2 regions of the Georgenia sp. H159 genome follow, and region 2 is predicted to be linked to the other one. Evidence: riboswitches for the same ligand, from Rfam matches in the RefSeq annotation. Region 2 holds a riboswitch; the other holds the start of a gene.

Region 1 (15,057 bases), on a different contig from region 2:
GTCACGCCGGCCCTCATCCTCGCCGTCGGGGGCGTCGTCGTCGGCGCGTTCCCCGGCGCCACCGAGCACGTCCTCGCCCCGTACGCCGACACCTATCCCGGCGAGGCGGGCCACCTCACCCTGTGGGGCGGTTTCGGTCCCGCGCTCTACCTCACGCTGCTGGTCATCGCGGTCGGCGTCCTCCTGTTCCTCCAGCGTGAACGGGTCGAGCGCTGGCAGGACGCGCTGTGGGAGCTCGAGGGTGCCGCCGGCGCGTACCGCCGGGTCATCCGCGGCACCGAGCGCCTCGCCGCCGATGTCACGGCCTTCACCCAGCGCGGCTCGCTGCCCGCCTACCTGTCGACGATCCTCGCGGTGGCCGTCGTCCTGGGCGGCGGGTCCGCCATCGCCTACGGGGTGGTCCCGGCCGAGGTACGGCTGTGGGACAGCGGGGTCCAGGCCGCCGTCGTCGTCGTCGTCGCCGTCGCGGCCCTCCTCACGGCGCGTGCCCGTCGCCGGCTCAAGGCGGTGCTGCTCGTCGGCGTCACCGGGTACGGCGTCGCGGTCCTCTACGAGCTGCACGGCGCCCCCGACCTCGCCCTCACGCAGGTGCTCGTCGAGACGATCACGCTCGTCGTGTTCATCCTCGTCCTGCGCCGCCTGCCGGCGTACTTCTCCAACCGGCCGCTGGCCGCGTCCCGGTGGTGGCGGGCCGCCCTCGGTGCGGCCGTCGGCGTCATGGCCGCCGGCCTCGCGATGATCTCGGCCGGCTCGCGCATCCACGAACCGGTCTCCGTCGACTTCGCCGAGGAGGCCTACGAGTACGGGTACGGCCGCAACGTCGTCAACGTCACGCTGGTCGACATCCGCGCGTGGGACACGATGGGCGAGATCTCCGTCGTGCTGGCGGCGGCCACCGGCGTCGCCTCCCTCATCTTCCTCCGGGCCCGCGCCTCGAAGATCGACCGGGCCACGACGATGAGCCCCGCGCAGCAGGCGCGCGTGTGGAGCACCCCGGTCCCGGAGCGCAACGCCAGCCTCTTCCGGCGGCTCACCGAGAGCCAGGAGTCCCAGCCGAACGAGGGCCGCGGCCGCCAGTGGCTCAGTGCCGTCCCCACGCTCGCCCCGCAGCGTCGCTCGGTGATCTTCGAGGTCGGCACCCGGCTCATCTTCCACACCATGGTGGTGCTGTCCCTCTACCTGCTCTTCGCGGGGCACAACCAGCCCGGTGGTGGGTTCGCCGGTGGGCTGATCGCCGGCGTCGCGCTCACCGTCCGCTACCTCGCCGGTGGGCGCTTCGAGCTCGGGGAGGCCGCCCCCGTCCAGGCCGGCTGGCTGCTGGGCTCGGGCCTGTTCCTCTCCGCGGGTGCCGGGGCCATCCCGCTGCTGTTCGGTGGGGACGTCCTCCAGTCCGCGCTCATCGAGGCGGACCTCGGCCCCATGGGCGAGCTCAAGCTGGTGACCACCATCTTCTTCGACATCGGCGTCTACCTCGTCGTCGTCGGGCTGGTCCTCGACATCCTCCGCACGCTGGGCGCCGAGGTCGACCGCCAGGGCGAGCGGGAGGGTGACGTCGCCCCCGACGTGCCCTTCGACTCCCCGGAGGTCACCTCCGACGACGCCGCACCCGAGGCCGCACCGGCCGGCTGGCCGGGCGGTCCACGGCCCACGGACGGAGGCACGCGATGATCGACACCTCACCGAGCCTCGCGCTCGTGCTGCTCGTCGGGTTTCTCGTGGGGGCGGGGGTCTACCTCCTGCTCGAGCGCAGCCTCACGCGCGTGATCATCGGGATCTCGATGATCTCCAACGGCGTCAACGTCATGTTCCTCATCGCCGGTGGACGTGCGGGCGGGCCGCCGCTCGTCGGCTCGACGGCGCCCGAGGAGATGAGCGACCCGCTCCCGCAGGCCATGGTGCTCACCGCGATCGTCATCACGCTCGGCCTCACCGCCTTCCTGCTGTCGCTCGCCTACCGCGCCTGGCAGCTCAACGGGCACGACGAGGTCCAGGACGACCTCGAGGACCGCCGGATCGCCCGGCTGGCCGAGAGCAACGAGGTCCCGGCGCGCAGCACGGACGACGCCGGCACCACCCTCGCCGAGGAGGCGGCCCTCGCCCGTGACGAGACGTTCGTCGTGCCGGGACGCGGGACGCGGGGCCGACGCGGCCCCGGGATGGGCCTGGACGACGAGGAGCTGCGGTGAGCTTCCTCCTGCCGCTGCCCGTCCTCATCCCGCTCATCGGGGCCGGGCTCGCCCTTGCGCTCGCCCGGTACCCGCACGTCCAGCGCATCGTCACCGTCACGGCGCTGTCCGCCGTCCTCGGCATCGCCATCACCCTGCTCGTCCTCGTCAACGACGGCCCCATGGCCGTGGACATCGGCGGCTGGGCGGCGCCGGTGGGCATCGCACTGGTCGCGGACCGGCTCTCCTCGCTGCTCCTCGTCGTGTCGGTCGCCGTGACGCTCGGCGTCCTCCTCTACTCGCTGGCACAGGGCAACGCCGACGGCGACGAGGGCGCACCCGTGGCGATCTACCACCCGACGTACCTGGTCCTGTCCGCCGGCGTGTCCAACGCCTTCCTCACCGGGGACCTGTTCAACCTCTACGTCGGCTTCGAGATGCTCCTCGTCTCCAGCTTCGTGCTCATCACCCTCGGTGGGTCGCGCGAGCGGGTGCGGGCGGGGACCGTCTACGTCGTCGTCTCGATCCTCTCCTCGCTCCTGTTCCTCGCGGCGATCGCACTCGTGTACGCGGCCACCGGCACGGTCAACCTCGCCCAGCTGGCCCAGCGCATGGGTGAGATCGACCCCGGCACACAGCTGGTCCTCCAGCTCATGCTGCTCGTCGCGTTCGGGATCAAGGCCGCCGTGTTCCCCCTCCACGCGTGGCTGCCCGACTCCTACCCGACGGCGCCGGCACCGGTCACCGCGGTGTTCGCCGGCCTCCTCACCAAGGTCGGCGTCTACGGCATCATCCGCACGCAGACGCTGCTGTTCCCCGGCGGGCGGCTCGACGACCTCCTCATGGTCGTCGCGCTCGTCACCATGGTCATCGCGATCCTCGGCGCCGTCGCGCAGCAGGACATCAAGCGGCTGCTGTCCTTCACCCTGGTCAGCCACATCGGCTACATGGTGTGGGGCGTCGCGACGTCCTCGGAGGACGGCCTGTCCGCGGCGATCTTCTACGTCGTCCACCACATCACGGTGCAGACGGCCCTCTTCCTCGTCGCGGGACTCATCGAGCGCCGGGGCGGGACGACGTCCCTCGCGCGGCTCGGGTCGCTGGCGCGCGTCGCACCGCTGCTCGCCTTCCTCTACTTCCTCCCGGCGATGAACCTCGCCGGCATCCCGCCCATGTCCGGGTTCCTCGGCAAGGTGGGCCTCATCGAGGCCGGCGCTGCACGCGGTGGTGCGCTGGACTGGACTCTCATCGCCGCCTCGCTCGTCACCAGCCTCCTCACCCTCTACGCCGTGAGCAAGGCGTGGAACCAGGCGTTCTGGCAGGAGGCCCCCGACCCCCTGCCGGACACCGTGATCCCGCGGTCGATGGTGGGCCCGACGGCGGCCCTCGTGGCCATGTCGCTCGCGTTCACGTTCATCGCCGGCCCCCTGTTCGCCTACACCGACCGTGCCGCCCGCGACCTGCGCGCCCAGACTCCCTACATCAGCACGGTGCTTCCCGACGGGCACCGTGGCTCGGGCCAGTCCCCGGAGGTCACCGGCCCCGGGGGCGAGGACGTCGGGGACGTCGAGGAGCAGGAGACCGGGGAGGAGGTGCCATGAGCCGGGAGGCAGCCGAGCAACGACCGGCCGAGCAGCGTCGGAGGCGACGCCTCCGACCCCGGGCGAACTGGGGCGTGCTCCTGTGGCTCACCGTCGTGTGGGTCTTCCTCTGGGGCCAGCTCACGCTCGCGAACGTCGTCATCGGCGCGCTCGTCGCCGTCGTCACCACGACTGTCCTCGCCCTGCCGGACACGCCCTTCGACGGGCGCTTCCGCCCGTGGGGCGTCATCCTCCTGGTGGTCTACTTCCTCTGGGACGTCGTCAAGGCCTCCGTCGAGGTCGCGGCGATCGCGCTCCGGCGCGAGCCGCCCCGCGGCGCGGTCATCCGGGTCCGGCTGCGCAGCCACAACGACGTCTACCTCACGATGGTCGCGGGGATGACGACGCTCGTCCCCGGCTCCGTGGTCATCGAGGCGCACCGCATCACCGGGACCCTGTACCACCACATCCTCGACGTCGAGATGCACGGCGGCCTCGAGCGGGCCCACGAGGCCGTCCTCGAGCAGGAGGAGCGCATCCTGCGGGCCTTCGGCTCACGGGAGGAGCTGCTCGCCGCCGGGCTCGTACCGGGCAGCTCCCCCCGGGCGGGCAAGCTGCGGAGCGCCTCGGGGGACCGCGTCGAGGCCGACATGGACGCACGTCGGGAGGCCGAGTCATGAGCGTCGTCTACGTCGTCTGCTTCGTCATCCTGCTGGCCGCCGCGCTCCTCGCACTGAGCCGGATCGAGCGGGGACCGAGCATGTTCGACCGCATCATCGGGCTGGACGTCATGACCGCCGTGCTCATCGGGACGGTCACCGTCATCGCCGCCGTCACCAAGCGCAGCGACCTCGTCCCGGTGCTCGTCGCGCTGTCGATCGTCGGCTTCATCGGCTCGACCGCCATCGCCCGGTTCGCCGCCGCCGAGTCCGCCGAGGAAGGTCGCATCCTCACCAAGGAGGAGCTGGCGATGATCCTCGCCGAGCGTCAGGCGCAGGACGACGACGCGCCCGCCGTCCACGACGACGAGAGCGGTCCGGTCATCGTCTCCGTCGACGACGAGGCCGAGGACCGGGGGGAGGGCCGATGACCCTCGCACTCGACATCGTCGCCGGCACGCTGCTCATCGGCGGAGCGCTGCTCGCGTTCATCGCCGGCCTGGGCATCGTCCGGTTCCCCGACCTGCTCTCCCGGATGCACGCCGCCACCAAGCCTCAGGTGCTCGGGCTCATGCTCCTCATGGCCGGGCTGGCGGTCGAGCTGCGCAACCTCACCGTGGGGATCACGCTGGTCCTCGTCGTCGCGTTCCAGCTCGTCACCGGGCCGATCTCGGCGCACATGCTCAGCCGGGCCGGGTACCGGACCGGGAAGGTGCACCCGGAGCTGATGATCGTCGACGAGCTCACCCAGGACCTCGAGCGGGCCGAGAAGCTCGACGAGCTCGACCGGCTGGAGCTGGAGCGGCTGCACCGCGACGCCGTCGAGCGGGAGCAGCGCGAGGGTGGCGCCCCGGACCGCTAGGGTGCCGGGCTCAGCCCTTCTTCTCGACCGGACCGCCGTACCACTTGGCGGCCCCGACCTGGGCGAACTGCCGGATGATCCCGATGACCGCGCCGCTCACGGCCGCGAAGACGACGATCTCGAGCGTGCTGATGCTCGGGTCGTTGGGGTCCTCGTGCGGCGGCTCGTGCCCGGTGACCGCCTTCCACCCGACGTCGAGGACCTTGTTGGCCAGGATGCCGGCGAGGACCGCCGATCCCGTGCTGACGATCTTCCACCCGATGTCCATGTCACTCCGTCCGTAGGCTGGGTCCAACCTAGCGGCGGCCGCCGCGGGGCGCACACCCGTTCGCGGCCGCCCGGTGTGCTCCCGTGGGCGGGCGGCGGGTAGGATCGGGTGCGAACGACAGGGGAGCACCGGACGGTGCTGAGAGTGCGGCAGCGGCCGCAGACCCTCGAACCTGCTCCGGCTAGCACCGGCGAAGGAAGTCGGGACGTCTCTCCCGGGCGTGCGCCCGGGGCCCCTCCTTGCACCTGAGGAGGACCAGCATGACCACCACCCGCCGTGCCCGCGGCACGTCCGTCGCGCTCGCCGCGACACTCGCCCTGGGGGCGTGCAGCGCCACGGGGACCGGCGCGGGGGACGAGGCCGAGGACGACGTCCTGCGCGTCGTCACCCACGACTCCTTCGCCGTGAGCGAGACGCTGCTCGCCGAGTTCGAGGAGCGCACCGGCTACTCCATCGAGCACATCACCCCCGGTGACGCCGGCGCCCTGGTCAACCAGCTCGTCCTCACGCGGGACAACCCGCTGGGCGACGTCGTCTACGGCATCGACAACTCCTTCGCAGCGCGCGCCGCCGAGGAGGGAGTCCTGGACCCCTACCGCTCGCCGGACGCCGTCCAGACCGCCTTCGCGGACACGCTGACCGCGATCGACTTCGGTGACGTCTGCATCAACGTCGACCACGAGTGGTTCGCCGAGCAGGGCGTCCCCGAGCCGCAGACCTTGGAGGACCTCACCGACCCCGCCTACGCCGACCTGCTCGTCGTCACCAACCCCGCGACGTCGTCACCCGGGCTGGCCTTCCTGCTCGCGACGGTCGGCGCGTTCGGGCAGGACGGGTGGGAGGACTACTGGCGCGACCTCACCGCCAACGGCGTACGCGTCGTCGAGGGCTGGTCCGACGCCTACTACGTCGACTTCTCCGGCTCGGAGGGCGAGGGCCCCCGCCCGCTCGTCCTGTCCTACTCCTCCTCGCCGGCCGCCGAGGTCCCCGCGGACGGCTCGGCGCCGCCCACCGCGGCGCTGCTCGACACCTGCTTCCGGCAGACCGAGTACGCCGGCGTACTGACCGGTGCGCAGAACGTCGAGGGCGCGCGCGAGTTCGTCGACTTCCTCCTCTCCCCGGAGGTCCAGGCCGACATCCCCGGCCAGATGTACATGTACCCCGTCCTCGAGGGCATCGCCCTGCCGGAGGCCTGGTCGGAGCACGCGCCGGCGAGCGACGCGCCGCACGAGGTGGACCCGCAGGTGATCACCGACAACCGTGACCGGTGGATCGAGACGTGGACCGAGATCGTGGTCGGGTGAGCGCCGACGGTCCGAGGCGGCGCGGGTCGACGACGACGGCGGCCCTCGCCTGGGTGCTGGCCGCCGGGGTCCCCCTGGTCTTCCTGTCCGTCTTCTTCCTGTGGCCGGTGGCCACGATGGTGGGGCGCGGGTTCCTGCCCGGCGGCGAGGTCGACCTCGGCGGTATCGCCGAGGTCTTCGCCCGACGGCGGACGTGGCGGGTCATCGGCATCACGGTGGGCCAGTCGGTCACCGCCAGCGTCGCCGCCGTGCTGCTCGGCGTCCCCGGGGCCTACGTCCTGTACCGGTGCCGGTTCCGCGGTCGTCGGCTGGTCCGCGGCTTCATCACCGTGCCGTTCGTGCTGCCGACGGTCGTCGTCGGCGTCGCGTTCCGCTCGCTGCTCGTCGAGACGGGGCCGCTGGGCTTCCTGGGGATCGACGGGACCTTCGCCGCGGTCGTCGCCGCCCTCGTGTTCTTCAACTACGCCCTCGTCGTGCGGACCGTCGGCGCGCTGTGGGAGCGCCTGGACCCGCGGGCCGAGGAGGCGGCCCGCAGCCTCGGCGCCTCCCCGTGGCGTGCCTTCCGCACCGTCACCCTTCCTGCGCTCGCGCCGGCGATCGTCTCGGCGGGCGCGGTCGTCTTCCTCTTCTGCGCCACGTCCTTCGGGGTCGTCCTCACCATGGGCGGCCTGCGCTACGGGACCATCGAGACCGAGGTGTGGATCCAGACCACCCAGTTCCTCGACCTGCGTGCGGCGGCGGTGCTGTCGGTGCTCCAGCTCGTCGTCGTGGGTGCCGCGCTGCTGCTCGCCGCGCGTGCGCGGCGCCGGTACGACACCTCCCTGCACCTGCGGGCCGACCGGTCGGCCACCCGCCCGCTGCGGCTGCGCCGCCGCGCCGGACACCCCGGGACGGACCTCCTGCCGGCCGCCGTCACCGCCGTCGTCGTGGTCGGTCTCCTCGTGCTTCCCCTCGCCTACCTCGCCGTCGGCTCGCTGCGGGCCCCCGAGGGGTGGGGCCTGGGCAACTACCGGCGGCTGGCCACGACCGGGGGGACCAACGCGCTCACCGTCACCGTGTGGGACGCGACGCTCAACTCCCTGCGCGCGGCTGTCGACGCGACCGTCATCGCCGTCGTCGTCGGCACCCTCGTCGCGGTCGTCGTCTCCCGCCGGCCGCGGTCACCCGGGGGCCGGCGTGCACTCGGGGTCCTGGACGCCGTCTTCATGCTCCCGCTCGGGGTCTCGGCGGTGACCGTGGGCTTCGGCTTCCTCATCACCCTCGACTCCCCGCCGCTGGACCTGCGCGCGTCACCGGTCATCGTCCCGATCGCCCAGGCAGTGGTCGCGACCCCGATCGTCGTGCGCACCGTGCTGCCGGTCCTGCGGGCCGTCGACCCCCGCCTGCGCGAGGCCGCCGCGGCGCTCGGCGCAGCCCCCGCACGGGTGCTGCTCACCGTCGACGGGCCGTTCCTCGTCCGCGGGCTGGGGCTCGCGGTGGGCTTCGCCTTCGCGGTGTCCCTGGGGGAGTTCGGGGCGACGTCGTTCCTTGCGCGGCCGGACACGCCGACGCTGCCGGTGGTGATCTTCCGGCTCATCGGACGGCCGGGTGCGGAGAACTACGGGATGGCGCTCGCGGCGGCGGTCGTCCTCGCGGCCCTCACCGCGTCCGTGATGATGCTGGCCGAACGGCTCCGAGGCGACAGGATGGGCACGTGGTGAGCACGCGTGGCCTGGAGATCCGCGACCTCGTCGTCACCTACCCGGGGGGCCCGACTGCGGTGGACGGGGTGACGCTGGACGTCCCCACCGGCGAGGTCCTCGCCCTCCTCGGGCCCTCCGGCTGCGGCAAGTCCTCCCTGCTGCGGGCCGTCGCGGGCCTCGAGCCGGTCGCGGCGGGGGCGCTGCGCTGGGACGGCGCGGACGTCTCCGACCTGCCCGTCCACCGCCGCGGCTTCGGTCTGATGTTCCAGGACGGGCAGCTCTTCCCCCACCGGGACGTCACCGGCAACATCGCCTACGGGCTCGCGTCACTCACCCGTGCCGACCGTGAGCGCCGGGTGGCCGAGCTGCTCGAGCTCGTCGGCCTCACCGGGTACGGAACCCGTGCCGTGACGACCCTGTCCGGCGGCGAGCAGCAGCGGGTCGCGCTGGCTCGTTCGCTCGCTCCCCGACCGCGGCTGCTCCTGCTCGACGAGCCGCTGTCCTCGCTCGACCGGTCGCTGCGCGAGCACCTCGCCGGGGAGCTCCGCGACATCGTCCACGCGGCGGGGACCACCGCGATCTACGTGACCCACGACCACGACGAGGCGTTCACCGTCGCCTCCCGCATCGCTGTCATGTCCGGCGGGCGGATCCTCCAGGCGGACACCCCGGAACGGCTGTGGCACGCGCCGGCGAGCGAGCAGGTCGCCCGCTTCCTCGGCTACGGGCCGGTGGTCGACGCCGTCGCCGCGGGGCCCGGCGTGCGGACCCCGCTCGGCGTGGTGGAGCTCCCGGTGGTCGCCGACGGAGCCGTCCGCCTGGCCCTCGGCCCCCGGGCGCTGGTGCCCGACGCCGACGGCACCCGGCTGCCCGTGTGCGGGTGGCGGGTGCGTCGCGGTGAGCGGGAGCTCGACGTCACCCTGCCCGACGGGCAGAGCGCCGTGCTGCGCGTCCCCGGCAGTCCCGACGCCGCCGTCGCCGACACGGTGACGGTCGGCCTCGCACCGGACCAGGTCGCCGTGGTCCCGGGGGAGGCGCGGTGAACGAGGCGGTGATGATGCTGCTGCTCGTCGTCGTCCTCCTCGTGCCCGCCGTGCTGGTGGCGCGGTCGACGAGACGGCTCGGGCGGGGGCCGCGCAGGGTCGAGCGCCTCGAGCTGTGGGCCGCACCGCGCGGCTGGCGGGTGCGCGGGGCCGCTCCGGAGATGGTGGGCCGCTGGCAGGTCCCGCCCTTCACCGCGGGCGAGCGGCGCGTCGAGGACGCCGTCGTCGGTGAGCACCGCGGCCGGGAGGCGACGTCACTGCGACTGGAGACCGCCGAGCCCCGGCACGTCGTCCACATGTTCACCGTCGCCCTGGACGTGACGCTGCCGGTGGTCCAGGTGATGACGGACGGCGAACCGGCGGACGCGCTCGGCGCTCCCGGTGGCGGGTGGCTGCGCGAGCGCGCCCCGGCGGGCCTGTCCCTGCGGGTGGAGCGCGGCGTCCTCGTCGGGTGGCTCCCCGGCGAGCCCCTCCTCACCGAGCTCGACCGCTACCTCGACGTCCTCGTGGACGTCGCGGAGCGCCTGGAGCGGCTCGGCGGCTGACCGGCCCGGTCGCGCACGTGCCCGGCCGCATCGGTCAGGATGGGGCCATGACCGAGCACACGCCGAGCGACGAGATCGACCCCGACGCCTCCGCCGACACCGCGCGGACTCCCGCTGCCGGTGACGTCACGGCGGACTGGAACCCGCGGGGACCGTCCGTGCGTCGCGACCCGCTCGCGGCGTACGACGGGATGCGGTCCTACTGCCCTGTCGCCCGCGGCGTGAGCGGCGCCTGGACGCTGTTCGCGCACGCCGACGTCACCGGCGCGGCACGCGACAGCCAGACCTACTCCAACGCCGTCTCGCGCTACCTGCAGGTGCCCAACGGCCTGGACGGTCCCACCCACACCTCCTACCGCGCCCTCGTGGACCGCTACTTCACCCGCGAGCGGATGACCGCCGTCGAGCCCGTCGTGCAGCGTGTGGCCCGCGAGCTCGTGGCGGAGCTGGACGTCCCCGGGCGCATCGACGCGGTCGCCGTCGGCTCCCGCTTCGCGGTGCGCGCGCAGTGCGCCTGGCTCGGGTGGCCCGCGGACCTCGAGGACGAGCTGCTGCGGTGGATGGCGGACAACCACGCCGCCACCCGGTCCCGTGACCGGGCCCGCACGGCGCAGGTCGCCGAGCGTTTCGACGCGATCATCCGGTCCCTCACCGCGGCGCGTCGCGTGGCCGGTGAGCACGCGCCCGACGACGTCACCACCGAGCTGGTGCGGGACCGGGTGGAGGGGCGGGAGCTCACCGACGAGGAGATCGTCTCCATCCTGCGCAACTGGACCGGTGGGGACCTGGGGTCGATGGCCCTGTGCACGGGTGTGGTCCTCACCTACCTCGCCGACCACCCTGACCTCCAGGACCGGCTGCGCGCAGGCGTGTCCGACCGGGAGCTCGACGCGGTCCTCGACGAGATCCTGCGGATCGACGACCCGTTCGTCGCGAACCGCCGCGTCACCACCGAGCCCGTCAGGGTCGGCGGCCGGCAGCTGGCGGCCGGCGACACGGTCTTCCTCAACTGGACCTCCGCCAACCGGGACCCGAAGGTGTTCGGCGACCCCGACGCGTTCGACCCGGTCGGCAACGCGCCGTACAACCTCGTGTGGGGTGCGGGGAAGCACGTGTGCCCCGGGCGTCCGCTCGCGACGCTCGAGCTGCGGGCGCTGACCCGTGCCGTCCTCGACGCGACGGCCGTGGTCGAGCCCGACCCGGGCCGGCCACGGCAGCGTGGGCTGCCCCCGGTCGGGGGCTTCTCGGCGGCGCCGTTGCGGCTGGGCTGAGCCCGCCCGCCGCAGGACCCGTCACGGAGGAACCGCGGGCTCCTCGGTGCGCCCGCAACGCACGCCGGACCGAACCCTGCCAGGCTGGGGCACGACCGACGAAGGGAGACGTGGTGCTGGGACTACCCGACGGCGTGCGCGTGCTGCTGTTCGATCTCGACGGCGTGCTGACCGAGACAGCGAGCCTCCACACCCGCGCGTGGAAGGAGACCTTCGACGCGTTCCTCCGCGGCCACTCCGAACGCACGGGCGAGCCCTACGTCCCCTTCGACCCGGTGGCGGACTACGCCGCGTACGTCGACGGCAAGCGCCGGATCGACGGTGTGCGGGACTTCCTCGGCAGTCGCGACATCACCCTGCCGTACGGCAGCCACACCGACAGCCCGGAGCGGGAGACCCTCAACGGCATCGGCAACCGGAAGAACGAACGCGTCCTCACGCTGATGACCGACGAGGGGGTCGCGGTCTTCCCCGGATCGCTCCGCTACCTCGAGGCGGCTCGTGCGCAGGGGCTGCCCTGCGCCGTCGTCTCCTCCAGCGCGAACGCTGCACTCGTGCTGGACGTCACCGGCCTCGAGTCGCAGGTCGACGTGCTCGTCGACGGCTCGCTGGCCCACGCCCTCGACCTGCCCGGCAAGCCGGCCCCGGACACGTTCCTCGAGGCCACCCGCAGGCTCGGGGTCAGCCCGCGGGAAGCTGCCGTCTTCGAGGACGCCCTCGCCGGGGTCGCCGCGGGGCGCGCCGGCGGCTTCGGCCACGTCGTCGGGGTCGACCGGCTCGGGCAGGCGGACGCGCTCCGGGAGCACGGTGCCGACGTCGTCGTCGCCGACCTCGAGGACTTGCTGTGACCGGACCGACCCTGCCGGTCGAGCCGTGGTGCCTGCGGGAGCGTGGCCTCGACCTGGCGACGCTCGGGCAGGTGGAGTCGCTGTTCGCGCTGTCCAACGGCCACCTCGGGCTGCGGGGGAACCTCGACGAGGGAGAGCCCGCCGCCCAGCGCGGGAGCTACCTCTCGGGCTTCTTCGAGCACCACCCGCTGCCCTACGCGGAGGGCGGCTACGGCTACCCGGAGTCCGGTCAGACGATCGTCAACGTCACCAACGGCCAGCTCATCCGCCTCCTCGTCGACGACGAGCCCTTCGACATGCGCTACGGCGAGGTGCTCGACCACGAACGGGTGCTCGACCTGCGCGACGGCACGCTGCGGCGACGCACCGAGTGGGTCTCCCCGGCCGGCCGGCAGGTCGTCGTGCGCTCGACGCGGCTGGTGTCCTTCACCCACCGGTCGGTGGCCGCCGTCGAGTACGAGGTCGAGCCGGTGGACGGCCCGATCCGGGTCATCGTCCAGTCCCAGCTCGTTGCCGAGGAGGAGGCCCCCGAGGTCGACGACGACGACCCGCGGGTGGCGGCGGCCTTGGAGGACCCGCTGGTCCCCGTGGGGCAGGACGTCGAGGACGGCGGCGCGATCCTCCTGCACCGGACCCGCATGAGCGGGCTGCTCGTGGGCGCCGGCACCGACCACGACATCGAGTGCCCCAACCAGTACGACGTCGAGCACGAGGCACGCGAGAGCTGGGCGCGCACCACCGTGGTGACGGTCCTGGAGCCGGGGCAGACGCTGCGCATCGTCAAGTACATCGGCTACGGCTGGTCCGCGGCGCGGAGCGTGGACGCCGTGCGCGACCAGGTGGCCGCCGCGCTCACCAGCGCCCGGTACGCCGGCTGGGACAGCCTGTGCCGCGACCAGACGCGGTACCTCGAGAACTTCTGGAGCTCGGCCGACGTCGAGGTCGACGGCGACCCCATCCTCCAGCAGGCGGTGCGCTTCGGGCTGTTCCACGTCCTCCAGGCCGGTGCCCGCGCCGAGCGGCGGGCGATCGGTGCCAAGGGCCTCACCGGTACCGGGTACAACGGGCACACGTTCTGGGACATCGAGGGCTTCGTCGTGCCCGTGCTCGTCATGACGGCGCCGGACGCCGCCGCCGACGCCCTGCGCTGGCGGGCCTCCACCCTCGACCTGGCCAGGGCTCGTGCTCGGACCCTCGGGCTGGCCGGCGCCGCCTTTCCGTGGCGGACGATCAACGGGGAGGAGACGTCGGCCTACTGGCCGGCGGGGACCGCGGCCTTCCACGTCAACGCCGACATCGCCCGGGCATTCGAGTACTACCGGCTGACGACCGGGGACCACACCCTGGAACGTGAGTGCGGTGCCGCGGTGCTCATCGAGACGGCCCGGCTGTGGATGTCGCTCGGGCACCACGACCGCGGCGGGGTCTGGCACGTCCAGGGGGTGACCGGGCCGGACGAGTACACGGCCGTCGTCGACTGCAACGTCTTCACCAACCTCATGGCGGCGCGCAACCTGCGTGCCGCCGACCAGGCGTGCGCCCGCAACCCCGACATCGCCGACTCCTACGGGGTCACGGACGACGAGCGCGCGGCGTGGTGCGCCGCCGGGACCGCCGTCCACGTTCCCTACGACGAGGAGCTGGGCGTCCATCCCCAGTGCGGCGGGTTCACGGTGTACGGCGAGTGGGACTTCGAGCAGAACAGCCAGTACCCGCTCATGCTCCACGCGCCCTACTTCCAGCTCTACCGCAAGCAGGTGGTCAAGCAGGCCGACCTCGTGCTCGCGATGCACTGGTGCAGCGAGGAGTTCACCGCGAAGGAGAAGGCCTGGAACCTCGACTACTACGAGCGGCGCACCGTGCGCGACTCCTCGCTCTCGGCGTGCACCCAGGCGGTGCTGTGCGCGGAGGTCGGGCACCTCGACCTCGCCCACGCCTACCTCCACGAGGCGGCGCTGGTGGACCTGCGCAACCTCCAGGGCAACACCAACCAGGGCGTGCACATGGCCTCGCTCGCCGGGGCGTGGACGGCGCTCGTCGACGGGTTCGGCGGGATGCGGGAGGTCGACGGCCAGCTGCGGATCGCCCCCGCGCTCCCCGGGTCCGTCGACCGGCTGTCGTTCCGGGTGCTGTGGTGGGGGATGGCTCTTCAGGTGGAGGCCACCCACACCGACGTCACGTGCCGGCTGCTCGGCGAGAACGGGGCGGAGCTGGTGCTGCGGCTCTACGACGAGGAGGTCGTGCTGCGGGCCGACGAGCCCGTCACCCGCCCGATGCGCGACCCCGAGCCGCTGCTGCCCGCCCCGCCGCAGCCTCCCGGGCGGGCGCCGCGGCCGCCCGGCCGGGGCCCGCTGACCTTCGCCCCGAGCGCCGAGTGATGCCCGGGGAGGAGGCGGCCGCCGCCGCGATGACCGCGGCCGGCCTGGACCACACGATCACCCGGCACGGGCGGGTCGGCAGCCTCGCGGAGGCGGCCGCGGCCCGCGGCGTGGAGCCGGCGGCGGTCATCAAGACCATCGTCGTGCGCCGGCGCGAGGACGACTACCTCTTCGTCCTCGTCCCGGGCGACCGAGCCATCTCCTGGCCCAAGCTGCGGGCACTGCTCGGGGTGAGCCGGCTGTCCATGCCGGACGCCGCGACGGCGAAGGAGGTCACCGGGTACGAGCGCGGCACCATCACCCCTTTCGGGGCGGTGCGCGCGTGGCCCGTCATCGCCGACACGCGTGTGCAGGGGACGGTCTCCATCGGCGCCGGCGCGCACGGCGTCGCCGCGACCGTCGACGGCGCGCAGCTCGTCCGGGCGCTCGACGCCCAGGTCGCCGACGTCACC
Region 2 (15,057 bases):
GCGCGCACGGCCTCGACGAGGTCGAGGCGGGCACGGGGGCGAGGAGTTCCGGGCTCGACGAGCTGCTGGAGGTCCTCGTCGATGAAGGCGAGCGAGATGCCGAGTGAGACGGGCACGTGCTGGGCAGCCTCACTCAGCAGGGGCAGGTCGCGGCGCAGCAGCGTGCCCTTGGTGAGGATCGACAGCGGCGTGCCCGAGTCGGTGAGAGCGCCGATGATCTCGGGCATCAGGCGGTAGCGGCCCTCGGCCCGCTGGTACGGGTCGGTGTTCGTGCCGAGGGCCACCTGCTCGCGGGTCCACGTCGGCCGGGCGAGCTCGCGGCGCAGCACCTCCGGGGCGTTGACCTTGACGATGATCTGGGAGTCGAAGTCCGCACCCGTGTCGAGGTCGAGGTAGCGGTGGGTGGCGCGCGCGTAGCAGTAGACGCAGGCGTGGCTGCATCCGCGGAACGGGTTGACCGTCCAGCGGAAGGGCATCTGGGAGGCCTCCGGCACCCGGTTGAGCACCGAGCGGGCGGCGACCTCGTGGAACGTGATGCCGGCGAACTCGGGGGTCCGGACGGTGCGCACCAGACCCGCCATCCGCCGCAGACCCGGCAGCGCGGCGTCGTCGTCGCCCGAGATGTCCTGCCCGTCCCACCGCATGCAGGTAGTCGAACACACGTACGACCAACCGTCAACCACCCGGCCGCCCGCCCACCCCTCCCCTTCCGTCGCCGAGAGCGGGATTGCGACAACTCCGCTCTCGGCGGCAGGGGGTCGCACCCCTTCCGTCGCCGAGAGCGGGATTGCGACAACTCCGCTCTCGGCGGCAAGGGGGTCGCACCCCTTCCGTCGCCGAGAGCGGGATTGCGACAACTCCGCTCTCGGCGGCAAGGGGCGGGGCGCTTGACGGGTTGGTATATTCGTCAAGCCACTCCCCCACCCTGGAGGTCCTGTGCCCGCACGTGCCATCGACGCGCCCGTCTACGTCATGAAGGCGGAACTGTTCAAGGCCCTCGGGCACCCCGTCCGCATCCGCACCCTCGAACTGCTCCGGGACGGTGACCGGCCGGTGAGCGCCCTCCTCGAGGAGATCGGGATCGAGGCGTCGCACCTGTCCCAGCACCTGGCGGTGCTGCGCCGGGCCGGCGTGGTGGACAAGTCCCGTCAGGGCAACACCGTCACCTACACCCTGGTGGACGACTCCCTCGCAACCATGCTCGACGCGGCTCGCGCCTTCCTCTTCGGCTCGCACGGCCGGACCAGCGACGCGCTCGGCGACGACGGGGAGGCGCGGTGAGCGGCCCCACTCCCCTGGCCGCGCGGCCGTCCTGGCGGCTGGCCGGACGGCACCTCGCGTCCCTCACCATCCCCCGGCGGTCGGACTACACCGGGCTCGCCCGGTCCTGGCGAGGCGACCTCGTCGCGGGCGTGACCGTCGGCGTCGTCGCGCTCCCCCTCGCCCTCGGGTTCGGCGTGGCCTCGGGCGTCGGCCCGGCAGCCGGCCTCGTCACCGCCATCGTCGCCGGATTCGTCGCCGCGGTCCTCGGGGGCTCCCACCTGCAGGTCTCCGGGCCGACCGGCGCGATGACCGTCGTCCTCATCCCGGTGGTCGCCCGGTACGGGCCGGAGGCCGTGTTCGCCCTGTCGATCCTCGCCGGGGTCCTCGTCGTCGTCATGGGGCTGGTGGGGATGGGGCGGCTCGTCTCCGTCATCCCGTGGCCGGTCGTCGAGGGGTTCACGCTCGGCATCGGCGTCATCATCCTCGTCCAGCAGGTGCCGCTGGCCCTGGACGTCGAACGCCCGGAGGTGGAGAACGCCACCGCCGCGGCCGTCCAGACACTACGGGTGACCGACTGGGAGCGCGCGGCCGCTCCCCTGGCGGTGACGCTCGGCGTCATCGCCCTCATGGTCCTCCTTGCCCGGCTGCGCCGGTCCCTGCCCGCCTCGCTCATCGCCGTCGCCGTCGCCACCGTGGTCGTCGAGCTCGCGTCACTCGACATCGACCGGATCGGCGCCCTGCCCGACGCGCTGCCCTCCTTCCAGGTACCGGCCTGGGACTCCGCGGCACTCGCCGCGATGCTGCCGTCGGCCATGGCGATCGCCGCGCTCGCGGCACTGGAGAGCCTGCTCTCGGCGCGGGTGGCCGACGGCATGGTGGAGACCGTGCCGGACACCGACGCCAACCGCGAGCTCGTGGGCCAGGGCCTGGCCAACGTCGCCAGCGGGCTCTTCGGCGGCATGCCGGCGACCGGTGCCATCGCCCGGACCGCCGTCAACGTGCGCGCCGGTGCCCGCACCCGCGTGGCCAGCGCGAGCCACGCCGTCGTCCTCGTCCTCATCGTCCTGCTGCTCACGCCCGTCGTCGCGCTCATCCCGATGTCGGCGCTGGCCGGCGTGCTCATCGTCACGGCGATCCGGATGATCGACCTGCACACGGGCCGCGCGATCCTGCGCGCCACCCGGGCCGACGCCGTCGTCTACCTGTCCACCGTCGTCGTGACGATCGTCTTCGACCTCATCGTCGCGGTCCAGGTCGGCGTGGCCGTCGCCGCGCTGCTCGCGCTGCGGGCCATGGCACGCGTCTCGGGCCTGAGCCGGCAGGACCTGCCGCCGGACATGGAGGCCGAGGAGGAGGACGCGCTCCTCCACGAGCAGGTGGCCGTCTACCACTTCCGCGGCGCGCTGTTCTTCGGGGAGACCAAGCGCTTCCTCGACGAGATGACGACGGTCAAGGACGTGCGCGTCATCATCCTCGTGCTGCGCGAGGTGCGCGTCATGGACGCCTCCGGTGCCCACGCCCTCGCCGAGATCATCACCGACCTGCGCCGGCGCGGGATCACCGTGCTGCTCAAGGGGCTGGACGCACAGCAGCTGAAGATGTCCGCGGCCGTCGGGGTGCTCGACGCCCTCGGCGACGACGGCCACTACTTCGCCGACCTTCCCGCCGCGGTCGCCCACGCGCGCAACCATGTGCGCTTCGAGGTCCGGGGCAGCGCCGAGCTGGAGTGCGGCACGGCGCGCGTCTGAGAGCCCGTTCCCGGCGGGTGGCCGGTCACGGAGCAGACCGCCGAGCTCGCAACCGGGGGCGCTGACAACGTGAGGGGTTCGGGTCCCCACAGGACCCGAACCCCTCACGATCGCGGCGCTGCCGGTTCTCAGCCCCTCGGCAGGCGCTCGACGATCTCGCCGAGCTCGCGCCGCGGTCCGGTGAAGAACGGGACCTCCTCGCGCACGTGGCGGCGCGCCTCGGTGGCGCGCAGGTCACGCATGAGGTCGACGATGCGACCGAGGTCGTCGGCCTCGAAGCCGAGCAGCCACTCGTAGTCGCCCAGCGCGAAGGAGGAGATGGTGTTCGCCCGCACGTCGGCGTAGTCCCGGGCGGCCAGGCCGTGGTCGCGGAGCATCGTGCTGCGCTCCTCCGCGGGCAGCAGGTACCACTCGTAGCTGCGCACGAAGGGATAGACGCACAGGAAGCCCCTGGGCTCCTCACCCATGAGGAACGCGGGCAGGTGCGCCCGGTTGAACTCGGCGGGCCGGTGGGTGCCCACCTGGGACCACACCGGCTCGAGGGCGGCGCCGAGCTCGCTCGCAAGCAGCCGGTGGTAGGCCTCCTGGACGGGCTCGACGTCCTCCGCGAACCACCAGACCATGAGGTCGGCGTCGGCGCGGAACCCGGCCACGTCGTACCAGCCGCGGACCGTCAGGCCTGGAACGCTCTCGACCGCGGCCAGGGCCTCACGGACCAGCGTGGTGCGGACGTCGTCGTGCTCCGGCAGCGGCTGGATCACGCGGAAGACGCTGTACATGACGTAGGCGCCCTGCGGCTGGTCGGTGTCGTTCTCACTCATCGGCTGCTCCTCGGGTGGGTGGGCTGTGCCCGACGGCGGCGCCGGGCTGTCGGGTGGACGTGCGGGTGCGGGGCCGACGAGCTGCACATGCTCCCGCCGTCGACACCACGGGGCGCCCCGCAACAACTCCGCTGTCGGCGCCCAAAAGAAAGGGGGGCGCCGCAGTGGGTCAGTCGACCGTACCGGCGAGGACGGGGATGCCGGTGACCTCGCCGAGGCGCATGCGGCAGCTGCCCGGGGGTGCGACGTCCGGGAAGGCGCCGAGCTCACCGCGGACGGTCACGGCGGGGTCCTCGCCCCGCTCGCGGAACGCCCGCTCGAGCACGAGGTCGACGAGCCCCTCGACGAACACCGGCGCGACCCCGGCCGTGGCGGCGCGCGCCGCGTGCAGCCCGAGCTCCTGGGCCGTCTCCATCGCCTCGGTGTCGAGGTCCCAGGCAACCTCCATGTGGTCGGAGATGAACCCGATGGGCGCGATGACCACACGCGTCACGCCGGCGGCTGCGAGGTCGGCGAGGTGGTCGTTGACGTCCGGCTCCAGCCACGGGGTGCGCGGGTCACCGGACCGGGAGCAGTAGGACAGCGACGACGTCACCGACAGGCCGCGCTCGCGCAGCTCGGCGTCGATGACGCGCTGGACGTCCTCGTGCTGCTCGCGGTAGCCCGGGCCGGTGACCGCCGAGGCCTCCTGCATCGTGTCCGGGATGGAGTGCGTCACGTAGGCGACGTGCACGCCCTCGCCCTCGGGCAGCCGGCCGATCGCGTCCAGGACGGCGGCGGTGTTCGCCTCGACGAACCCCGGGTCGTTGAAGAAGGGCCGCACGATGTCGATCTCCAGCTCGGCGCCCTCGGCACCCAGCTCCTCCACGGCCGCCGCGAGGTGCTCGCGGTACTGCCTGCTGCCGGAGTACGAGGCGTAGGCGCTCGTCACCAGGACGAGGATCCGCCGGGCGCCGAACGCGTGAGCGTCGCGGAGCGTGTCGGCGGTGTAGGGGTGCCAGTTGCGGTTGCCCCACAGGACGGGCAGGTCGGCGCCGCGGCGCTTCAGCTCCTCGGACAGCGCGGCGCGCAGCGCGAGGTTCTGCTCGTTGATGGGGCTCTTGCCGCCGAAGGCGAAGTAGTGCTCACCGACCTCGGTCAGCCGCTCGTCCGGCACCCCCTTGCCGCGGACGACGTTGCGCAGGAACGGCACGACGTCCTCACTCGCGTTCGGCCCCCCGAAGGAGCACAGGAGCAGGGCGTCGTACGGGGCGACGGGCGAGGTCATGGTGGGCGGCTCCAGTCAGCGGTCGGGCATGACAAACGGCCCACACCGTAACATCAGATGAAGTACTTGATCTGATGAAGTCGGTGTGTCACGTTTGTGCCGCGACGTCGGTCCGGGGACCCCGGTCCGACCCGCCCGCCGGACTGGGCGAACCGGGCCGGCGTCGCCCTGCCTCGCTGAGGCGCTCGGGCTGACGAGCACCGTGGAGGGGCGCGAGCACATCGTCCGGTGGATCGACGGCGGGCCCCGACGCCCGGTTCCTATACTGACCGCGACACGCGACGATCACAGTGCCCGGAGGCGAGACGATGGCGGGGAGCAGCGGCACGGAGCGCGCCCGCACCACCCTGGCCTACCTGCGCCGCCAGATCACCACCGGTGAGTGGGCCGTCGGGGCGCGGATCCCGATCGAGCCCGAGCTCGCCGAGGCCCTCGGCGTCGGACGCTCGACGATCCGCGAGGCGGTCCGGTCCCTGGCGAGCATCGGCATGCTCGAGACCCTGCCGGGCCGCGGCACCTTCGTCCGCTCGAACGCCCCGACGAGCAGCGTGCTCTCGGAGTTCCTCACCGCCTACACCCTCGAGGAGCTGCTCAGCTACCGCCGGGCGCTGGAGGTCGAGGCGGCCCAGCAGGCGGCCCGGCACCGGACCCCGGAGGACGTCGCCGCCCTCGAGGCCGCGGTGAGCACCACGCTGCGGCCCTCCCACTGCCCCGCGCACGGCGACGGGGAGACCGCGCACGAGCTCGCCTCCCGCTTCCACTACCTGCTCTTCGACGCCGCGAGGAACCGCCTGCTCGCCTCGCTGTACGCCGGCATCACCGAGAAGCTCGCCGAGCCGGGGCACGTCGAGCGCCTCACCCACGCCGGTGACGCGCACTCCATGCAGGCCGAGCACGAGCGCATCGTCGACGCCGTGCGCCGCGGGGACTTCATCGACGCCGTCCACGCGATGGCCGACCACATGGACAACGACCTCGTCATCCTCGCGCCCGACGACGAGGTCATCCCGCCCCTGCGCCGCTCCGCGGACGACAAGGAGCGCATCGAGGCGGCCCGCACCGCACAGCACCGCGAACGCGCCACCGGCTGACGGCTGGGACGCCCGAGGGTTGCCAACGGCCCCTCACGCGGCGAACCCGCACGCCCCGCCGTATCGTCGATGACGTGAGTACCACGGCACCTCCCGGCAACCGGCTTCACGGGCGCTTCGCGAGCGAGCTGCCCGAGCTGGCCGTGCCCTGGGCGGCGGTGGAGGTCGCCGCACCGCAGCTGCTCGTCCTCAACGAAGGCCTCGCCGCCGAGCTCGGGCTCGACCCGGACTACCTCCGCAGCCCGCAGGGGGTGCGCTTCCTCGTCGGCAACGAGGTTCCCGAGGGCACCACCCCGGTGGCGCAGGCGTACTCGGGCCACCAGTTCGGCCAGCACGTCCCGCGTCTCGGCGACGGCCGCGCCCTCCTCCTCGGGGAGCTCCTCGACGCGGGCGGGCGCCCGCGCGACCTCCACCTCAAGGGCTCGGGCCCCACGCCCTTCTCCCGCGGCGGCGACGGCCTGGCCGCCGTCGGCCCGATGCTCCGGGAGTACGTCATCAGCGAGGCCCTGCACGCCCTGGGGGTGCCGACGACCCGCTCGCTCGCCGTCGTCGCCACCGGCCGGGCGGTCCGTCGCGAGACCCCGCTGCCCGGCGCGGTGCTCGCCCGGGTGGCGAGCAGCCACCTGCGCGTGGGCACGTTCCAGTACGCCCGTTCCACCGGCGACACCGAGGTGCTGCGTCGCCTGGCCGACCACGCCGTCGCGCGCCACCACCCGCTCGCCGCAGGGGCCGAGAACCGCTACCTGGCGCTCTTCGAGGCGGTGCTCTCCGCCCAGGCCTCGCTCGTGGCGCAGTGGATGCTCGTCGGGTTCGTCCACGGCGTGATGAACACCGACAACACGACGATCTCCGGGGAGACGATCGACTACGGCCCGTGCGCCTTCCTCGACGCCTTCGACCCGGCCACCGTGTTCAGCTCGATCGACGTGCAGGGCCGCTACGCGTACGGCAACCAGCCGGTCATCGCGCAGTGGAACCTCGCCCGCTTCGGCGAGGCCCTCATCCCGCTCGTCCACGACGACCCGGAGCAGGCCGTCGCCCTGCTCACCGACGCCCTCAACGGCTTCCCGGCGCAGTACAGCGCCGCGTGGACGGCGGGGATGCGACGCAAGCTGGGCCTGGGCGAGCACGTCGACGACGACGTCGCCACCTCCGTCATCGGGCAGGTCACCTCGGCCCTCGTCGACGGTCACGTCGACCACACCGCCTTCTTCCGGCGCCTCACCGCGGCCGCGCGCGGCGACGACGGCCCGGTCCGTGCGCTCCTCGGCGACTCGACGGACTGGGTGGAGCGTTGGCAGGCGCTCGAGCCCGCCGCCGACGTCATGGCCGGCGTCAACCCCGTCTACATCCCCCGCAACCACCTCGTGGAGGAGGCGCTGGACGCCGCGACCGCCGGTGACCTCGGCCCGTTCACCGCACTCCTCGACGTCCTCGCGCAGCCCTACACCGAGCGCCCGGGCCTGGAGCGCTACGAGGAGGCCGCGCCCGCCGGGGGCGCCCCGTTCATCACGTACTGCGGTACCTGACGCAGCGGCGGCGCGCCGGTGCCGGGGACAACGGCCCCGGATGCCCCAGGATGGGCACGTGGACCCAGTCGCGCTCGTCGTCGTGGCCGCCGTGGTGCTCGGCGCGGTGCTGCAGCGGACGAGCGGGATGGGGACCGGCCTGGTCGTCTCCCCCACGTTCGTGCTCGTCGCCGGCCCCGTCGCCGGGGTCCTGCTGACCAACCTCACGACGGTCGTCTCGGCCCTGTTCCTCTGCGTCGCGATGCGCGCCGACATCGACTGGCCACAGTTCGTGCGCATCGCGCCGACGATCGTCCTCGGCTCCGTCCCGGCCGCACTGGTGGTGCGGGCGGCGGACGCCGGCTGGCTCGAGGTCATCATCGGTGCGGCGCTGCTGCTCGCGCTCGCCACCATGGTTCTCGCCACCGACCTGCCCGACCTCGGGCGGGCCGCGGCCCCGGTCGCCGGCCTCACCGGCGGGTTCCTCAACACCGCCGTCGGCGTCGCGGCTCCCGCCATGCTGCTCTACGCCCACGCCACGCACTGGTCCCAGCGGGCCTTCGCCGCCACCCTCCAGCCCATCTTCCTCACGATGGGCACGGTCTCCCTCGCCACCAAGCTGGCGGTGGGGGCCACCTCGGGTGCCGCCGGACTGCCGGAGTGGCCGCTCGTCGTCGCTGCCGTGGCGGCCGTCCCCCTCGGTGTCCTCGCCGGGGGCCCGGTGGCGCGCCGGGTGGGCCCGACGACGGCGCGGCGGGTCGCCGTCGTCGTCGTCACGGTCGGGGCCGGTGCCACCCTCGTCCGGGGTCTGCTCGACGTCGCCGGCTAACACGTTGACCGGGCGCGGCGGCGGCGGGACGATACGCACGACCCGCCGCGGCCTCGGCCGGCCCGGCCCCCGCTCGACGACGAGTCACCCAGCGCGCGGGTGCCCTGGGACCACCGTCGTACCCGCGGGAGACGAGGGAGCATGGACGCGCCAGTGGTGACACAGACCGAGGCCGACGAGCTGCGCGACTCGGTCCGGGGCACCGTGGTCACGCCCGAGGACGCCACCTACGGGCAGGCCCGTGCCGTGTGGAACGGGATGGTCCGGGCCGAGCCGCGCGTGGTCGTGAGGGTCGCGGACGCCGACGACGTCGCGACCGCCCTGGCGTTCGCCCGGGCGCACGGGCTGGGGGTCGCGGTCCGCGGCGGGGGGCACAGCGTCGCGGGCAACGGGACGGTCGACGGCGGGGTCGTCATCGACCTCGGGGACCTCACCACCGTCACGGTGGACGGGGCCACCGTCCGGGTCGGTGGCGGTGCGACGCTCGCGGACGTCGACCGCGCGACCACGCCGCACGGGCTCGCGGTGCCCATCGGGGTGGTCTCCCAGACGGGGATCGGCGGGCTGGCACTGGGCGGCGGCCTCGGCTGGCTCACCCGCACCTACGGCCTCAGCGCCGACAACCTCCTCGACGCCGACCTCGTGACGGCGGACGGACGCACCGTCCGGGCGTCGGACGACCCCGAGCTGCTGTGGGGGCTGCGGGGTGGTGGCGGGAACTTCGGCGTCGTCACGTCGTTCTCCTTCCGGTCCCACCGCGTGGGTCCGGACGTGTACGGCACGAACCTCATCTACCACCGGCCCGCGTGGCGGGCGGCCCTGCGCGCATGGGAGTCCTGGACCCGGGACCTCCCCGATGACATGCAGTCGATCGTCACCGTGCTGACACCACCGGCCGACTGGGACCTCGGCCCCGACCCCGTCCTCATCATCGGCGCGGTGTGGGTGGGGGCGGAGCCCGACGACGGCGAGCGGCACCTCGCCGCACTCCGGGCCGGTGCCCCGCCCGACGCCGAGGAGGTCGGCCAGGTCCCCTGGGCCGAGTGGCAGTCCGCGATGGACGAGCTCTTCCCCCGCGGGTCGCGCGCGTACTGGAAGAACACCTCCTTCGACCGCCTCGACGCCGAGGTCATCGACGTTCTCGAACGTCGCGGCGCCGAGCAGACCTGGCACGGCACGGCCTTCGACATCCACCACATGGGCGGCGCCTACGCCCGGGTGCCCGAGGACGCCACGCCCTTCCCGGCCCGCGACGCGCGGTTCTGGCTCAACGTCTACGGGTTCTGGTCCGACCCCGCCGACGACGACGCACGGACGGCCTACGTCCGCGGGGCCGCCGCGGACATGGCCCCGTTCGCGACCGGCGGGCAGTACGTGAACTTCATGGGCCGGGACCCCGCCGACCCGGTCGTGGCCGCCGAGGCCGTCTACGGGCCGGCGACGCTCGCCCGGCTCGTCGCCCTCAAGCGCAGGTACGACCCGGACAACGTCTTCCGGCGCAACCACAACATCCCGCCGGGCTGACGCGGCCACACTCGCGACTCGCCCGTACAGGTCCGCACGGATCCCGTGTGACCCGTGGCACAGTGTCTGCCAGCCCGTAGGGGGGTGACCGACTGCCAGGGGGAGCTCGTGGACGACATCGTCAATGACCTCAACACGTTCTTCCAGGACGTGTCGGGTGTGGTCTGGGGACCGTGGGTGCTCATCCCGCTGCTCTTCGGCGTCGGGCTCATCCTCACCGTGCGCCTGCGCGGCCTGCAGTTCCGCAAGCTCGGTGCCGCGCTCAGCCTGGGGATCCTCCGGCGCAGGGACGTCGGCGCCGAGGACGGCGACGTGTCCCAGTTCCAGGCGCTCACCACCGCCCTGTCGGCGACCGTTGGGACCGGGAACATCGTCGGGGTCGCCACCGCGATCGGCATCGGCGGTCCCGGAGCGCTGTTCTGGATGTGGGTCACCGGGCTCGTCGGGATGGCCTCGAAGTACACCGAGGCCTTCCTCGGCGTCTACTACCGCCGCACCGACTCCGCCGGCGAGAAGTCCGGCGGGCCGCAGTACTACCTCGAGCGCGGCATCAGGGGCCCGCTGGGCAAGGTGCTGGGTCTGATGTTCACCGTCATGGCGATCATCGCCTCCTTCGGCATCGGCAACCTGGTCCAGGGCAACGCCGTCGCCGAGAACCTCGAGGGCTCCTTCGGGGTCGCCCGGTGGGTCACCGGTGCGGTGCTGAGCGTCGCCGCGCTCGTCGTGCTCGTCGGCGGCATCAAGTCGATCGGCCGGGTCACCGCCGGCCTGGTGCCCCTGATGATCGTCTTCTACGTCGTCGGCGCGCTGTTCATCCTCGTCGTCAACCTCACCGACATCCCTGCCGCGATCGCCCTCATCTTCACCGACGCGTTCAGCGGCACCGCCGCCACCGGCGGGTTCATCGGGTCGACGATCATCATCGCCGTGCAGATGGGCGCGGCCCGCGGCATGTTCTCCAACGAGTCCGGGATGGGCTCGGCCGCCATCGCCGCCGCCGCGGCCAAGACCTCCCACCCGGTGCGTCAGGGACTCGTGTCATGACCCAGACCTTCATCGACACCCTCGTCGTCGTCACCTTCACCGGGCTCGTCATCGTCACCACGGGCGCCTGGCGCACCGAGACCGAGGCCGGGACGATGACCGGTGCCGCGTTCAGCACCGGGCTCCCCGGGCAGTGGGGCCACTACATCGTCACGATCGCGCTGGCGATGTTCGCCTTCTCCACCGTGCTCGGGTGGTCCTACTACGGCGAGCGGTGCATCGAACGCCTCGTGGGACGCCGCGGGGTCGTGCCCTACCGGGTGGTGTTCTCCCTCATGGTCTACGTCGGCGCCACGGTGTCCCTGGACGTCGTGTGGAACTTCGCCGACGTCATGAACGGGCTCATGGCCATCCCCAACCTCATCGGCCTCGTCATCCTCTCCGGGCTCGTCGCCCGCGAGACGAAGAAGTACCTCGAGCACGACCCCGGGCTGACCGCCACGCTCGACGAGGTGCGCGCCTTCTCGGGACGCAGCTTCGCCGACGACCCTGCCTAGACACCACCACCGCCGCCTGCATAGGCTCGGGCGCACAACCCCCGGGGAGCGCCGACGGCGCTGAGAGTGCGGAGAGCCCGCAGACCCGACACCACCTGATCCGGTTCGTACCGGCGTAGGGAGAGGGCACCTGCCGACGTGACGTCGGCAGGTCTTCATGTCACCCGTGGGGCCTGAGAGGGCCCGAGATGAGCACCACCCACCACCAGACCGCGACCACCGCCGCCCCGGCGCAGCTGGGCATCGGCGCGCGGTTCAGCCTCCATCCGCACTGCGACGACTTCGTCCGAGTCATCCTCGACGCGCTCGAGGAGGCGGCCGCCGGCGGTCGCACCGACGGCCTCGTGCTCCAGACCGATGAGGTGAGCACCTACGTCGGGGCGCTCGAGGCGCCCGCCGAGCAGCGCCTCACCGACTACCTCGCCGGTGTCGTCGCCGCCGCCTCCCGGCACAGCGGCGGCGGCCACGTCGTCGCCCACGTGCTCCTGTCCCGAGGCTGCCCCGGCGAGCGGACCTGCGACCTCACCGTGACCGGGCTACCGAGCCCGGAGCCCGTCGTCGTCGAGCCCACCGGGGTGCCCGCCGTCGCCCAGTGGTCCCTGTACCCGCTCCTCGACGGCGGCCCCGACGGCGGCGACCACATGGTCCCCATCGAGGCGGCCATCGCGGCCGCCCAGAAGCGCGGGACCGCCGACGGCGCCGCCCACTACGCCACCCGGCTCACCGGTGAGGTGGCCGAGGTCCTCGCGACCGCCGTCGACGCGTGGGCGGCGGTCGGCGCCCACGTCCCGCACGTCGTCTCGCACCTCACCGTCTCGGTGGGCTCCCCCAGCCTCCGGGCGGACCGGTGAGCGCCGGGCAGCGGCACCCGGCGGCACCGACGCCGGCCCGGGCCCCCGTCTGGGAGCTCAAGGACCTCATGCTCATGGTCGTCCTGGGGGTCGTCTTCGGGTTCGTCTACTGGGCGCTGGTCCAGGCGTGGAACGGGCTGGCGATCCTCATGGGGCCGGCCGGGGACCTCGCCCAGCACGTGCTCTTCGGCGGCTGGCTCCTCGTCGCCCCGATCGTCATCGCGATCGTGCGACGTCCGCTGGCCGGTGTCGTGGCCGAGGTCCTCGCCTCGGTCGTGGAGGTCGTCTTCCTCGGCTCCCCCGTCGGCCCCACGCTGATGATCGCCGCGGCGATCCAGGGCCTGGGCAGCGAGCTGCCCTTCCTCCTCACCCGTTACCGCCGCTTCGGGTGGACCGTCTTCGCGGTGTCCGGTCTCCTCGGCGCCGGCCTCGTGTTCTGCTACTCGGCGTTCCGCGCCGGGTGGTACGGGCAGGACATCCTCGTCCTGCGCCTGGTCCTGCAGCTGGTCTCCGGTGCCGTGCTTGGCGGCCTGCTCGCCAAGGTCGTCGTCGACGCGCTGGCCGGGACCGGTGTCGTCGACAACTTCGCGATCGGCCGGGCGGCGGCACGTCGTGGCTGAGGACCTCGCGGTCGACCTCGCCGGCGTCTGCGTCCACGTCCCGCGACGCCCCGGTCCGGTGCTCGACGGTGTCGACCTCCGCGTCCGTCCCGGCGAGCACGTCCTGCTCCTCGGGGCCTCCGGGTCGGGCAAGTCCACGGTCCTGCAGTGCGTGACAGGCGTCGTCCCGCACACGGTGGCCGCGCAGCTCACCGGTGAGGTGCGCGTGTGCGGCACCCGGACGACCGACGTCGCCGCGGTGGAGCTGTCCCGGCACGTCGGCGTCCTCGCCCAGGACCCGACGTCCTCCGTGTGCCTGCCGGACGTCGAGCAGGAGCTGGCGCTGCCGCTGGAGAACCACGCGGCGGACCCGGAGACCATCGGGCCGCGCATCGCCGCGGCGCTGGCGCAGGTCGGGGCCGCCCACCTGCGCACCCGTGCGACCGGCGAGCTCTCCGGCGGGGAGGCGCAGCGGGTGGGGCTGGCCGCGGCGCTCGTCACCGACAGCGACGTCCTCCTGCTGGACGAGCCGACGTCGATGCTCGACCCCGCGGGGGTGGCCGACGTGCGCGGCGCGCTCGCCGCTGCCGCCTCCCGGCCGGCCGTCGTCCTCGTCGAGCACCGCCTCGACGACCTCGCGGGAGCCGCCGGTCTCGCCGGGCTCCCCGCGCGGACGGTGGTTCTCGGGTCCGGCAGGGTGCTCGCCGACGGCCGCACCGACGACGTCCTGGGCACGCACGCCACCACGCTGCTGCGGGCGGGCTGCTGGCTCCCGCTCGAGTCCGAGCTCCGCGCCCTCACGGGCGCGGCCGGCGGGCTGTCCTCCGCACCCGCGACCGACCTGCTGCACCGGCTCGCGGAGGGCGAGGGCGGCGCCGGCGACGGCCCGTCCCACGAGCCCGGGCCGGTGGCGCTGCGGGCGCGCTCCCTCGCCGTGGCCCGCCGGTCCCGGCCGCTGCTCAGCGGCGTCGACCTCGAGCTCCGGGCCGGTGAGGTCACCGCGGTGCTCGGGCCCAACGGCGTGGGCAAGACCTCACTGCTGCTCACCCTGGCGGGACTGCTGCGCCCGGCCGCCGGGAGCGTCGAGGGTGAGCGGGCCGGGATGGTCTTCCAGAACGCCGAGCACCAGTTCGTGGCCCACACCGTCGCCGAGGAGGTGGCGCACGCGCTCGTCGGTCCGGTCGCGGAGACGGTGGCACGGCAGCTGCGCGCCCACCGCCTCGACCACCTGGCCGAGCAGAACCCCTTCCGCCTGTCCGGCGGCGAGAAGCGCCGGCTGAGCCTGGCGGCGATGCTCGCGCACGGGCGCCCTGTCCTCCTCGCCGACGAGCCGACGCTCGGCCTCGACCGGCGGGACACGATCGCGACGGCTGCAGCGTTCCGGTCCGCGGCAGCGCAGGGGTGCGCCGTCGTGCTCAGCAGCCACGACCTGCGGACCGTCGCGACGGTCGCGGACCGCGTCGTCGTCCTCGCCGAGGGCGGGGTGGTCGCCGACGGTCCGACGGTGCCGGTGCTGCGGGACCCGGACGTGAGGCGACGGGCAGGTCTCACCCTGCCGCCGCTGCTCGCCTGGCTCCTGGAGCACCTGGACGGCGATGCCGCGGCCCGGCGGGTGCTGCGGGCGCTGGACACGGCCGTGGACCAGCCGGAACCGGCCGAGGTACCCGTATGAGCGACGTCGTCGTCCCGGCCCTCGACCGGCGCAACCCGACGGTCAAGCTCGCCCTCGTCTTCGTCGTCTCGCTCGTGGTGATGTTCGTGCTGGACCCGCTCACGCCGGCGCTGCTGTACCTGCTGGCCCTCGGCGGCGTCCTCGCCTCGACGAGCGCCACGCCGCGGACGCTGACGATCGCGCACGTGCCCTTCCTCGCCTTCGCGACCGGGGTGCTCGTCGTCAACGCGCTCAGCAGGCCCGGCGAGGTGCTCTGGCAGGCCGGCGTGCTGCGCGTGACGGCCGAGGGGCTGACTGTCGGCGGGGCGCTGGCCGTCCGCACGCTCCTCGTCGGCGTCCTCGC

What was found. Region 2 has a riboswitch for thiamine pyrophosphate ahead of VR894_RS14845 (YkoF family thiamine/hydroxymethylpyrimidine-binding protein). Riboswitches for the same ligand answer to the same signal wherever they lie in the genome.
Region 1: linked by a shared signal. The riboswitch ahead of VR894_RS00195 (thiamine ABC transporter substrate-binding protein) and the one ahead of VR894_RS14845 (YkoF family thiamine/hydroxymethylpyrimidine-binding protein) in region 2 are both predicted to bind thiamine pyrophosphate.

The regions. Positions count from the first base shown of each region.
Region 1 covers NZ_JAYDZY010000001.1:31,386-46,442, forward strand. Annotated here, with positions in the region: gene VR894_RS00160 (Na+/H+ antiporter subunit A) at 1-1,668, shown strand, start outside; gene VR894_RS00165 (Na(+)/H(+) antiporter subunit C) at 1,665-2,186, shown strand; gene VR894_RS00170 (Na+/H+ antiporter subunit D) at 2,183-3,766, shown strand; gene VR894_RS00175 (Na+/H+ antiporter subunit E) at 3,763-4,425, shown strand; gene VR894_RS00180 (monovalent cation/H+ antiporter complex subunit F) at 4,422-4,835, shown strand; gene mnhG (monovalent cation/H(+) antiporter subunit G) at 4,832-5,266, shown strand; gene VR894_RS00190 (DUF4235 domain-containing protein) at 5,277-5,534, opposite strand; TPP riboswitch at 5,644-5,750, shown strand; gene VR894_RS00195 (thiamine ABC transporter substrate-binding protein) at 5,795-6,838, shown strand; gene VR894_RS00200 (iron ABC transporter permease) at 6,835-8,538, shown strand; gene VR894_RS00205 (ABC transporter ATP-binding protein) at 8,532-9,563, shown strand; gene VR894_RS00210 (hypothetical protein) at 9,560-10,108, shown strand; gene VR894_RS00215 (cytochrome P450) at 10,156-11,379, shown strand; gene VR894_RS00220 (beta-phosphoglucomutase family hydrolase) at 11,493-12,227, shown strand; gene VR894_RS00225 (glycoside hydrolase family 65 protein) at 12,224-14,605, shown strand; gene VR894_RS00230 (YbaK/EbsC family protein) at 14,605-15,057, shown strand, end outside.
Region 2 covers NZ_JAYDZY010000011.1:22,838-37,894, reverse strand. Annotated here, with positions in the region: gene VR894_RS14895 (Rv2578c family radical SAM protein) at 1-644, opposite strand, end outside; gene VR894_RS14890 (metalloregulator ArsR/SmtB family transcription factor) at 937-1,281, shown strand; gene VR894_RS14885 (SulP family inorganic anion transporter) at 1,278-3,011, shown strand; gene hemQ (hydrogen peroxide-dependent heme synthase) at 3,140-3,832, opposite strand; gene VR894_RS14875 (ferrochelatase) at 4,002-5,099, opposite strand; gene VR894_RS14870 (FadR/GntR family transcriptional regulator) at 5,408-6,190, shown strand; gene VR894_RS14865 (protein adenylyltransferase SelO) at 6,265-7,719, shown strand; gene VR894_RS14860 (sulfite exporter TauE/SafE family protein) at 7,778-8,527, shown strand; gene VR894_RS14855 (FAD-binding oxidoreductase) at 8,669-10,051, shown strand; partial or broken gene VR894_RS14850 (alanine/glycine:cation symporter family protein) at 10,169-11,592, shown strand; TPP riboswitch at 11,625-11,732, shown strand; gene VR894_RS14845 (YkoF family thiamine/hydroxymethylpyrimidine-binding protein) at 11,781-12,443, shown strand; gene VR894_RS14840 (ECF transporter S component) at 12,440-13,063, shown strand; gene VR894_RS14835 (ABC transporter ATP-binding protein) at 13,056-14,714, shown strand; gene VR894_RS14830 (energy-coupling factor transporter transmembrane component T) at 14,711-15,057, shown strand, end outside.